Regions from separate parts of the Xanthomonas campestris pv. campestris str. ATCC 33913 genome, predicted to be linked through region 2. Evidence: predicted binding sites of a transcription regulator. Region 2 holds the regulator's gene; the other holds the start of a gene.
The links. The regulator FliA, encoded in region 2, starts transcription of late flagellar genes. The targets are predictions, from matches to a motif close to TAAAGTTTNNCNNNCNNNGGCCGATAA.

Region 1: a site for FliA is predicted at 2,036-2,062, ahead of XCC_RS18220 (GGDEF domain-containing protein). Genes of this name have one in related genera too.

Annotation. Positions count from the first base shown of each region.
Region 1 covers NC_003902.1:4,191,175-4,197,387, forward strand. The annotation lists gene XCC_RS18215 (TonB-dependent siderophore receptor) at 1-903, shown strand, start outside; gene XCC_RS18220 (GGDEF domain-containing protein) at 940-1,920, opposite strand; gene XCC_RS18225 (SulP family inorganic anion transporter) at 2,159-3,646, opposite strand; gene XCC_RS18230 (cellulase family glycosylhydrolase) at 3,859-5,313, shown strand; gene XCC_RS18235 (methyl-accepting chemotaxis protein) at 5,987-6,213, shown strand, end outside.
Region 2 covers NC_003902.1:2,226,266-2,232,478, forward strand. The annotation lists gene XCC_RS09890 (XVIPCD domain-containing protein) at 1-781, shown strand, start outside; gene XCC_RS09895 (chemotaxis protein CheA) at 1,012-2,667, opposite strand; gene XCC_RS09900 (protein phosphatase CheZ) at 2,670-3,296, opposite strand; gene cheY (chemotaxis response regulator CheY) at 3,296-3,688, opposite strand; gene XCC_RS09910 (RNA polymerase sigma factor FliA) at 3,712-4,479, opposite strand; gene XCC_RS09915 (MinD/ParA family protein) at 4,476-5,360, opposite strand; gene flhF (flagellar biosynthesis protein FlhF) at 5,347-6,213, opposite strand, start outside.

The DNA of each region.
Region 1 (6,213 bases), 2.0 Mb from region 2:
ACAGGCTATTACGCGGCCGTGCGGCTCAATCCCACCGATGCGTTGAAGCTGATCGGCGGTGGGCGGTATTCCAGCTGGAACACCGCCACGGACAACTATTCGCCGGCCAACCAGTTCACCGGACGCAGCGCCGACTACGACGCCGATGCGCTCACCCCGTATCTGGGCGCGATCTACGACCTGAGCCGGCACCTCTCGGCGTTTGTGTCGTATTCGGATGTATTCCAGGCACAGAACCTGCGCGACCGCACCAACCAGCAACTGGATCCGGTGGTGGGTGCCAATCTCGAGTACGGCTTCAAGGGCGAGTTCTTTGGCGGTGCGCTCTACGCCGCGCTCAACGGCTTCCACATGCAACAGGACAACGTGGCCGAAATCGATCCGGAAGTGGCGCCCAACAGCCTGCCCGATGGCAGCTCTGCGTATCGCGCGGTGTCGGGCGTGGAAACCTGGGGCGGCGAGTTCGAAGTCTCCGGCGCGATCACCCCGGACTGGAGCATGACCGGCGGCTACACCTACGCCTACAGCACCGACCAGCGCGGCGCGCGGGTGTTCACCACCAGCCCGATGCACCTGGCGCGCTTCAACACCACCTACCGGTTCGGCGACTGGACCCTGGGCGGCGGGATCAGCTGGCAGAGCGCGGTGTATCAGAATCAGACCATCCCCACCGGGCGCTTCACCGCGGCCGGCGCACCGATCACGCGCAGCGGGCGGGTCACCCAGGGCGGCTATCTACTGGTGGATCTGATGGGCCGCTACCGCATCAACGAGCAGCTGAGCGTGGGCGTGACGGTGACCAACCTGTTCGACAAGGTTTATTACCGCAACGTGGGCTTCTTCAATTCCGGCTACTGGGGCGAACCGCGGCGGCTATTGTTCAACCTGCGCGCGAACTTCTAAGCGTACGAGGCGCCTTGACGGTGGCGCCATGCAAACTCAGAACAGATCCACGCTGCCGGTCTGCTGGTCCACCCGCTGCATCTGCCCGCTGGCGATCAGTTCGCTGTGCACCGCCGCGCGGTTGCGGCCGTGCTGCTTGGCCCAGTACAGCGCCTTGTCGGCTTCGTCCAGCATCTGGCTGACCAGCCGGCCATCGCTGAGTTCGACGATGCCGGTGCTCAAGGTCACCGTGCCCACTTGCGGGAAACTGTGCTCGGCCACCGCGCGCCGGAAGCGCTCGAACAGGCTCACTGCGGTGTCGCGGTCCACCCCGCGCAACACGATCACGAACTCCTCGCCACCGAAACGGAACAGCAGATCGTCCTGACGGAAGCAGCGCTGCATCAGCTGGGCCACCAGCAGCAGCACCTCGTCGCCATACAAATGCCCGAAGGTGTCGTTGACGCGCTTGAAATGGTCGATGTCCACGATGCCCAGCCACACCGCGTTCTCCTGCGCGCCATCCGCGTTGGCGGCGAACAGGCGCAGGATCATGTCGTCGAAGGTCTTGCGATTGCGCAGGCCCGTAAGTGCGTCGCGCTGGGCGTCGTCGAGCAGGCTGCGGTAGTTCTGGAAAAAGCGTGCAAAGCCCTGCAGCAAGAGCTGCTCGGCAGCGCCGGGGGCCTGCGTGCCGCCCACGCGCAGACAGGTGCGGATGCCGCGCGCTTCCATCATCGGGTAGACCAGCAGCGCGCGGCCGTCGTGCTGCAGCTGCACCACTTCGCCCGGGCCGCGCACGTGCGCCAGCAGCGCGCGCGTGGAAGCGTCGTGGATCTCGGCCACCGTCAGCGACAGCCGGCCGTCCTCGCGCAACCGGGTTTCGGCCATGCTGCGGCCATCGGGGGCGATGCGCAGCAGCGACAATTCTTCGGCCGCACACACTTCGCGCACGGTGCGCAGCAGGGTGAGATCGAGCAGATCGGCGTCGCGGATGGCGGTCAGGTCGACCATCCGTTCCAGCAGCGGCGCTTCGGTCATGGTGGCGGCACCGCACGCACCGGCGCCCGCCGGGAACACCGGTGACAGGCAGGCTCAGGCCTGTGGCGGGTACGCACTGGTATCACGACAGATCACCGCAATCAGAGATGTCGGTTCATCGGCGTCTGGGGGGCGAACTTGAGTCCGCTGCCCGGCCCCGCTCAGCGCGCGGCCAGCAAGGTCAATCCCGCCGTTGCCGGCCCCTGACGCCATGCGGGTACAGGGGCCGCGGCCTGGCTCAGGGCAGGGCCGATTCCAGCGCATCCTCGCCCAGGGCGTGGGCCTGCATCAGCCGCCGGCTGGCGGCATTCAGGCCCTGCACTTGGACCTGCAAGCCGTGGTGGCGCAGGCGCTGCACCACCTTGTCCAGCGCCGCCACCGCGGTGATGTCCCAGAAGTGCGCGCGGCTCACGTCGATGATGACCTGCTGGCCGGGCACGTCGCGGGCATCGAAGGCATCGATGAACACATCGGCCGAGGCGAAGAACACCTGCCCGCGCACGCTGTAGGTGCGCAGCGGGTTGGCCGCGTCGCTGGGGACGATCTGCAGCAGTCCGGACACCTTGAAGGTGAAGAACACCCCGCTCAGCAGCACGCCCACCGCCACGCCAGCGGCCAGGTTGTGGGTGGCCAGGGTCACTGCGACCGTGGCCAGCATCACCACGCTGGAGGTGCGCGGGTGGGTGATCACGGTGCGCAGCGAGCGCCAGTCGAAGGTCTCGGCCGAGACCATCACCATGATCGCCACCAACGCCACCACCGGCACCTGCGACACCCACGGCTTGAGCAGCACCATCAGGATCAGCAGGAACACGCCGGCAAACAGCGTCGACAGCCGGCCGCGGCCGCCGTATTTCACGTTGCCCACGGTCTGCCCGATCATGCCGCAACCGGCGATGCCGCCGAACAGGCTGGCGGCCGCATTGGCCAGGCCCAGGCCGGTGCATTCGCGGTTCTTGTTGCTGGGCGTGTCGGTGAGTTCATCGACCACGCGCGCGGTCATCATCGATTCGAGCAGGCCCACCATTGCGATGGCCAGCGCCGGCAGCGCGATGATGCGCAAGGTCTCCAGCGTCAACGGCACGCCGGGCCATTGCAGGAACGGCAGCGCGGTGGGCAGCTTGCCCAGGTCGGCCACCGTCTTCAGCGGCAGGTGCAGCGCGCTGCTGGCCACCGTGAGCAGCAGGATGCACAGCAGCGGCGACGGAATGGCTGAGACACCGGGCAGCCGCAACCGCGGCAGGCCGTAGATGATGGCCAGGCCCACGCCCAGCGTGACCCAGGTGGTGGGGTTGGCACCGAGCAGGTGCGGCAGCTGCGCGGCGAAGATCAGCACCGCCAGCGCGTTGACGAACCCGGTCCGCACCGAGCTGCTGACAAAGCGCATCAGCACGCCCAGGCGCAGCAGCCCGAACACGATCTGCACCAGCCCGGCGAGCAGCCCGGCGGCGAGCAGATACGGCAACCCATGCGTGGCCACCAGCGGCGCAGCCACCAGCGCCACCGAGCCGGCGGCTGCGGAAATCATCGCCGGCCGTCCGCCACAAAACGCGATCACGATGCCGATCACAAACGACGCGAACAAGCCGACCTGCGGGTCCACGCCTGCGACGAACGCAAAGGCGATGACTTCGGGAATCAGGGCGAACGTGGCAACGGCGCCAGCCATCAGTTCGCGCGCAGGCGAGGCGCGCCATTGCGCCAGTTCGGTGCGCAGGAAGGACATGGGGGACACTCCAGGGACAAGAACGACAGTCCTGCGGACAGCGCGCAGGGGGCACTAGTGTGCGGGAAAGCGACCGCTCCCGCAGCCGCGATGTGATCGGTGCGGCAATGGTGTTTTCTGTGGGGACGATCACACCACGCGACGCGCGCACAGACCAAGATGCCCGCCTTACCGCGCTCGGGTGTCGAGCCCGGTTCTCTAGGGAGATCACCATGTCCATATTCAGGACCGCAAGCACGCTCGCTTTGGCCACCGCCCTCGCACTGGCCGCCGGGCCGGCCTTCAGCTATTCCATCAACAACAGCAGGCAGATCGTCGACGACAGCGGCAAGGTCGTGCAGCTCAAGGGTGTGAACGTGTTCGGCTTCGAAACCGGCAACCACGTGATGCATGGCCTGTGGGCACGCAACTGGAAGGACATGATCGTGCAGATGCAGGGCCTGGGCTTCAACGCCGTGCGCCTGCCGTTCTGCCCGGCCACGCTGCGTAGCGACACCATGCCGGCCAGCATCGACTACAGCCGCAACGCCGACCTGCAGGGCCTGACCTCGCTGCAGATCCTCGACAAGGTGATCGCCGAATTCAATGCGCGCGGCATGTATGTGCTGCTGGATCACCACACCCCCGATTGCGCCGGCATTTCCGAGCTCTGGTACACCGGCTCCTATACCGAGGCACAGTGGCTGGCCGACCTGCGCTTTGTGGCCAACCGCTACAAGAACGTGCCGTATGTACTCGGCCTGGATCTGAAGAACGAACCGCACGGCGCCGCCACCTGGGGTACCGGCAACGCCGCCACCGATTGGAACAAGGCTGCCGAGCGCGGCTCGGCCGCGGTGTTGGCGGTCGCGCCGAAGTGGCTGATCGCGGTGGAAGGCATCACCGACAACCCGGTGTGCTCCACCAACGGCGGCATCTTCTGGGGCGGCAACCTGCAGCCGCTGGCCTGCACCCCGCTCAACATCCCGGCCAACCGCCTGCTGCTGGCCCCGCACGTGTACGGCCCGGACGTGTTCGTGCAGTCGTACTTCAACGACAGCAACTTCCCCAACAACATGCCCGCCATCTGGGAACGCCATTTCGGTCAGTTCGCCGGCACGCATGCGCTGTTGCTGGGCGAGTTCGGTGGCAAGTACGGCGAAGGCGACGCACGCGACAAGACCTGGCAGGACGCGCTGGTGAAGTACCTGCGCAGCAAGGGCATCAACCAGGGCTTCTACTGGTCGTGGAATCCCAACAGCGGCGACACCGGCGGCATCCTGCGCGATGACTGGACCAGCGTGCGCCAGGACAAGATGACCCTGCTGCGCACGCTGTGGGGCACCGCCGGCAATACCACGCCGACGCCGACTCCCACACCTACGCCCACACCGACACCGACGCCTACCCCCACGCCGACGCCCACCCCGGGCACCAGCACCTTCAGCACCAAGGTGATCGTGGACAACAGCTGGAACGGCGGCTATTGCAACCGCGTGCAGGTGACCAACACCGGCACCGCCAGCGGCACCTGGTCGATCGCGGTGCCGGTCACCGGTACGGTCAACAACGCCTGGAATGCGACCTGGTCGCAGAGCGGCAGCACGCTCAGAGCCAGCGGCGTGGACTTCAACCGCACCCTGGCAGCCGGCGCCACCGCCGAGTTCGGCTTCTGCGCCGCGAGCTGAGTGCACTGTGGCGGGTACGGCTCCCGTGTCCGCTACCTTTGCAACATGCAGTGGCATTGTGGAGGCGCTGCGTAGCAGGTTGATGATCACCTGCGGCGCCTAACCCACGACCTCGTAGGAGCGCCCTTGGGCGCGATGGGCATTCCCGATAAAGCCCATCGCGCCCAAGGGCGCTCCTACGTTTTTTTGGCGTTGGAACGTTGTCCAGCGTCTGCACGGTCATCTGGTTGACGAAGACGCCGCAAGATCGCAGCGACAGCCGTGATCGAGTAGCAACACCGCAGAACCACACAATCTTTCCGTAGGAGCGCCCTCGGGCGCGATGGGCATTGCCGATAAGGCCCATCGCGCCCAAGGGCGCTCCTACGAAGCTGCAACCTCGGAGCGCGTTCGAATCAGCATTCGCACATGTCGTGACGGCAACAGCGCCGCTCGATCGGATGCATCACGCAGTAATCCAATCACACGCAATGCCCCGTAGGAGCGCCCTCGGGCGCGATGAGGCATTGCCGATAACGCCCATCCCGCCCAAGGCCGCTCCTACCGGTTTCCGTGCGGCTGCAGACAAGCAGGCGCGGCCGCAGATAGCATTAAATCGCCGCGTGAAACAGCCGATATCCACGACAACGCTCCCGCGTCTTTGTGGACATCCTTCATGTATCTCGTCAGTTCGTTGCGCCGGCATGTTGCCAATCTCCCACTCACCCGCAAGTTCGTCCTGTTGTGCACGCTGCTCGCCGTTGGCGTGATCCTGCTGGCGGTTGCCGCAGCGCGTCTGCAATACCTGGATCTGGTCGAAGCACGCAAGCTCAGCGTCAAGACCGAAGTGGAAATGGGCCTGACGGTGATGCAGCACTACGCCGACAAGGTGAAGGCCGGCGAGCTGAGCAAGCAACAAGC
Region 2 (6,213 bases):
GTATTACTCACGCACGATGGAGATCGATAAGGCGCAGTATGACAAGCTGGAAGCCTTCGGCGTAGCCCCTGCAAAGCATGGGTTCAATATGGAATATCACGGTGCTAAGAATAGTTGTATCGACTTCACGTGGGATGCGCTCAACCACGCTGGACTGCACCGGAAGACAAAAGACGGAATCGATAAAGGCTTCGAGGGGGATATCAGGCCCGTAGAAAACGTAGATGATATCAAGAGCATTTCTGCTCCTTTGCCTAAAAGTGAGTTGAATAAGGAGCACATCAATCCGAAGCCCAAGCAGGAACTTTGGCAGAAGGTGATTGGTGAGGCGCAGCCGCCCGGTGAGCAGGTATCTCCACTACAGGAAGCAACACAGCTCGCGAGAGTGCTGCCAACAGATCCGCTGCATCACCAAGCAGAAGAGGCCGTTCGCCGCCTTGAGCAAGGTCTCGGCCGCGAGTACGACGACAACGGTGCACGGCTGGCAGCAAGCAGCGCGTATTTAGCCAAAGAGAACGGGCTGTCGCGAATCGATCATGTCGTGCTGAGCGAGTACACCAAGTCCGTGCGGCAGGGCGAGAACGTCTTCGTTGTGGAAGGTGCGTTGAACGATCCCGCTCACAAGATGGCGCATATGATGACGAGTGATGCGATTGCGCAGCCCGTCGAGCAATCCTTGGCGCAATTACAGGCCTTGGGCGAAACTCAGCGCCAACAGCAATCCCAGCAGCAGGAGCAACAGCGAGAGCAGTCGATTGCGCCTCAACACCGGATGGTGTGAGAGCTAGTGAAGTAACGGTTCTGAAATAACGGTTCCAGATTCAGTTCCACGGCAGCCTGGCCGTCGCCAAACCATCGCGCCCATGCCTGCGCGCATGGCGGCGTAGATCGGCAGCGATGCTGGTAGTGAAACGACAACGGCCGCAGTACGCGGCCGTTGTCGTTAGATCAGGCAACCAGGATCGTCTTGCCGAATCCCGAATCCCAATCCCCAATCCCCAATCCCCAAAATCAATGATCGCTGGAACGCAGCCCATCCACGTCCAGGATCAGCGCCATGCGGCCATCGCCGATCAGGGTGGCGCCGGCGTAGCCGGGCAGGCCGCGCAGGGCGCGGGGCAGGGGCTTGATCACCACTTCCTCGCGGCCGCGGACCTGGTCCACCACCAGGCCGAAGCGGGTTTCGCCGGCCTGCAGCAGCACCACGGTCAGCAGCGGCGGTTGTTCGGCGGGCACGCCCAGCCAGCGGCGCAGGTCGATCAGCGGCAAGGTGTGCGAACGACGATCGAGCACGGCGCGGCCGTCGAACCAGCCGAGCGAGGACTGCGGGGCATGCAGCACCTCAACCACGCGGGCGAGCGGCAGGGCATAGACCGCTTCGCCGGCCTGCACCAGCAAGGTGGGCAGGATCGCCAGGGTCAGCGGCACGCGAATCATGAAGCGGCTGCCGCGGCCCAGTTCGGACTGGATCTGGATCTGCCCGCTGAGCTCGCGGATACGCGATTGCACCACGTCCATGCCGACGCCGCGGCCGGAGATGTCGGTCACCTCGGCCTTGGTCGAGAAGCCGGGCATGAAGATCAGATGCAGGCACTCGTCGGTGCTCAGGCGCGCGGCGGCTTCTGCATCGATCAGGCCCTTGTTGCGGGCGATTTCGCGCAGGCGCTCGGGGTCGATGCCGGCACCGTCGTCCTGGATTTCGATACTGACGTAGTCGCCTTCCTGCTGCGCGGACAGGCGCACGTGGCCACTACGCGGCTTGCCGGTGGCTTCGCGCAATGCCGGTGATTCGATGCCGTGGTCGATCGCATTGCGCACCAGGTGCACCAGCGGGTCGGCCAGGGCTTCGACCAGGTTGCGATCCAGCTCGGTCTCCGCGCCAATCAGCTCCAGTTCCACTTCCTTGGATAGCGTGCGCGCCACATCGCGGGCCACCTTGGGAAAGCGCGAGAACACCTTGCTCACCGGTTGCATGCGGGTGCGCATGACCGCGGTCTGCAAGCGGGCGGTGGCGATGTCGAGCGTGCTCACCGCGCGGTCGAGTTCTTCGTCGCGTAAGCGGGTGCGCAAGGTCTTGAGCCGGTTGCGCGAGAGCACCAGTTCGCCGATCAGGTTGACGATGGCGTCCAGGCGCTTGGTATCCACGCGCACCGTCTGTTCGGCTTCGGCGCCACCGCTCTTGGCTGCGGCCTTCGGCGTGGCCTTGGCACCGGCGGCGGCCGGTGCCTGGCCGGCGGGCACCGCGGCGAGCGCAGCAGCCTTGGGCGCGGATTTCACCGCCGGCGGGCCGCTCTTGGCATCGAACTGCGCGATCAGCGACGCCGGTGCATGCGGCACCGGGTCACCCGAGCCCATCGCATCGAGCATGGCCTGCAGATAATCCAGCGACTGCTGCGCGGCATCGAAGTGATGCGCCTGCAGCACCGCCTGGCCGGAGCGCGCCATGCCGAGGGTTTCTTCGGCGGCGTGGCACAGCTCCACCATGGGCTTGATCGCCAGAAAGCCGGCGCCGCCCTTGAGCGTGTGGAAGCCGCGGAACACCGCGTTGAGCTGGTCGGCTTCGTCTGGCGCCTGTTCCAGCGACACCAGCTGTTCGCCGAGGCGATCCAGGATTTCCTGGGCCTCGACGATGAAATCGGCAGCAATATCGTCTGGAACAGCACTCATGGTTACAACCCCAATCCGGACAGCAGGTCGTCGGCGTCGTCTTGCGACACCGCGTGACGGTCCAGGCCCTTGACTGCAGGACCGGCAAGACCGCCGTCGTCTTTCTTCGGCTCGGTGCTTTTCGGCGGCAGGCCGAGGGCACCAAAGCCTTCATGCACGCGCCGCACGATGCCGGCCACGCGCCGAATGATCTGGCCGCTCAGGTCCTGGTAGCTCTGCGCCAGCGACAGCTCGGTCAGGTTGTGGCGCATCTTGTCCATCAGCGCGCCCTGGTCCTGGTTGAGACCACCATCGCGCAGCTGGTTCGCCAGCAAACGGCATTCTTCGACCAGATCCAGCGTGCGATGGCTGGCCTTTTCGGTCATTTCCACCACGTGGTCCAACCGCGAGCAGGCGTCGTCCAGCTCGCCGGCTTCTTCGGGCACGGTGGGCAGTTCGCCCAGGGCCTGGCCCAGTTCGCGTGCAAGCCGGCTCAGGCCCTGCATCATCGGACGGGTGCGCAAGGCGGCGAGGTGGTCGACCTCGCGCTTCCAGGCGGCTTCGTCACCGCTTTCCAACGCATCGAGCGCGCCCTGCAGGCGGTCGATCAGCGCGGCGCGTTCGGCATTGGTGTCCACGGTGGCGTTCATCAGGCGGTCGCCGCCAGACGTTCGAACACCTTGCCCAGCTTTTCTTCCAGGGTCTGGGCGGTAAACGGCTTGATGATGTAGCCGTTCACGCCGCACTGGGCGGCTTCGATGATCTGTTCGCGTTTGGCCTCGGCGGTCACCATCATCACCGGCAGGTGCTTGAGCTTGGCGTCGGCGCGGATGTTGCGCAGCAGGTCGATGCCGGTCATGCCGGGCATGTTCCAGTCGGTGACCACGAAATCGAACGGGCCCGCGCGCAACGCAGCCAGTGCGCTGTTGCCGTCTTCGGCCTCTGCGGTATTGGTGAAGCCGAGATCCGCCAACAGATTCTTGACGATACGGCGCATCGTCGAGAAGTCGTCCACGATCAGGATCCGCATGTTCTTATTCACATCAAGCTCCTAACACGAAAAAATTAATCGTCAATTTCGACACCGGCATCTGCCAGCTCGAAGACTTTGAGGCGGCCGCGCAAACGCACCACGGCCTGGCCATGGATCTGGCAGACGCGCGACTCGCTGACACCGAGCACGGCGCCGATTTCCTTCAGGTTCAATTCCTGTTCGTAGTACAGCGACAGCACCAGCTGCTCGCGCTCGGGCAACTGGCCAATGGCCTTGCCCAGCTCGCGACCAAACTCGCCGCGCTCCATCATCTGCTGCGGATTGGGGCCACCCTTGGCGGTGGTGTCCAGTTCGCCGTGGTCTTCGATGCGCGATTCCAGGCTCAGCACCTGGCCGCGTGCGGCGTCTTCCATCAGGCGCAGGTAGTCGGGCAGCGGCATCTCCATCGCGGCGGCCACTTCGGTGGCGGCGGCGGCGCGGCCGGTGTTCTGTTCGATCTTGCGCACGGCGGCGGCGGCGTCGCGGGCCCGGCGGTGCACCGAGCGCGGCACCCAGTCGCCCCGACGGATCTCGTCGATCATCGAGCCGCGGATACGGATCGAGGCATAGGTTTCGAACGAGGCGCCCTGGTCGGAGTCGTAGCTGCGCGAGGCTTCGATCAGGCCGATCATGCCGGCCTGGATCAAATCGTCCACTTCCACGCTCGCCGGCAGGCGCGCGGCCAGATGGTGGGCGATCCGGCGCACCAGGTCGGCGTGCTGGGTGACCACATCGTTGGCGTTATTGCGTTGCACGGCACGGTACTGGGCCGTGGCGGTCGTTGCGGTGGCGGTACTCATGCGGCCACTCCCCGTTGGATGATGCGTTCGACGAAGAACTCGACGTTGCCGCGCGGCACGGTGGGGGCCTGCCAGCGCGAGGTACGGCGTGCGATTTCGGCAATGGCCTGTGCCGAGGGACTGGCCGGGTAGGCCTTGATGACCGGTTGCTGGCGCTGCACCGACAGGCGCAGCCAATCGTCCTGCGGCACGTGGCCGAGGTAGTTCAGCGAGACATCGCCGAGGAACTTTTCGCACACCCGCGAGAGCTTGTCGTACAGCAGGCGGCCTTCGTTGGGGTCGCGCACCATGTTGGCGATGATCTGCAGGCGGTCCACGCCGCGTTCGCGCGAGAGCACCTTGATCAGCGCGTAGGCGTCGGTGATCGAGGCCGGCTCGTCGCAGACCACCACCACGGTGTCCTGGGCGGCCTGGCAGAAGGTCAGCACGCTGTCGGTGATGCCGGCGGCGGTGTCGATGACCATCACGTCCAGGTCGCGCTCCAGTTCGGAGAACACGTTGACCAGGCCGATGTGCTGGGCCGGGGCCAGTTCGGCCATGTGGCGGCGACCGGAGGCGGCCGGCACCACGAGCACGCCGCCGGGGCCTTCGATGATCACTTCGTCCAGCGTGCAGCGGCCGGCGATCAGGTCGGCCAGGGTGTACTTGGGCGACAGGCCCAGCACCACGTCCAGATTGGCCAGGCCCAGGTCGGCGTCGAGCAGCAGGGTGCGCTTGCCCATGTCGGCCAGGGCCACCGCCAGGTTGGCGGAGATGTTGGTTTTACCCACGCCACCCTTGCCACCGGTCACGGCAATGGTGCGCACCGGGCCCAAAGGCTCGGGACGGGTCGCCGACAGGGGGAAGGCGTTGGTCAGCTTTGCGTATTCACGCGACTGCATGGTTGTGCTCCGGAGTACAGGGCTTATCGGCAGCGCGCCGCAAATCTTCAAGGCGAAGAACGAGACTGGCGGCATTGGCACGGTGCAGGTCATCGGGGACGCGTTGTCCGTCGGTGACCCAGGTGATCGGCATCTGGTGATCGACGACCACCGACAGGGCGCTGCCGAAGCGTCCGGTCTCGTCGAGTTTGGTCAGCACCACGCCCTGGGGCTTGGCATGGGCGAAGCGGCGCACGACCTCGTCGAGGTCGGAAAAATGGGCGTTGGCGGGCAGCACCAGCAACGAGGTGACCTGGCGGGCGGCGCGCAGCCAGTTGAGCTGGGCGGCCAGGGCGCGGTCGCGCTGGCCCATGCCGGCGGTGTCGATCAGTACCAGCTTGTAGTCGCGCAGGCGCTCGAGCAGCTCCAGCAGGCTTTCGGCGCTGTCGGCCTCGTGCACGGCGATGCCGAGCTGGCGGCCGTAGCTGTGCAGCTGTTCGCGGCCGCCGACACGCTGGGTGTCGGTGGTGACCAGGGCCACGTCGCGCGGGGCGTGCTGGGCGGCGAAGCGCTGGGCGAGCTTGGCGATGGTGGTGGTCTTGCCGGCGCCGGTCGGGCCGACCAGGGCGATGACGCCGCCCAGTTCCAGCGGGTCGACCGGGGCCACCGGCAGGCGCTTGGACAGCAGGCCCAGCATCAGGCCACGGCCGCGGTGCAATTCGGTGTCGGCCGGGATCTGCAGGGCAACATCGCGGATCAGGCCGGCGTCGAAGCCGTAGTCGTCCATCAGCTCCAGCGCCTGGGCACGCACCGGCGAGCCGCGCAGGCGTTCGTCGGTGAGGCGGTTCATTTCGCGCTCGATCATCTGGCGCAT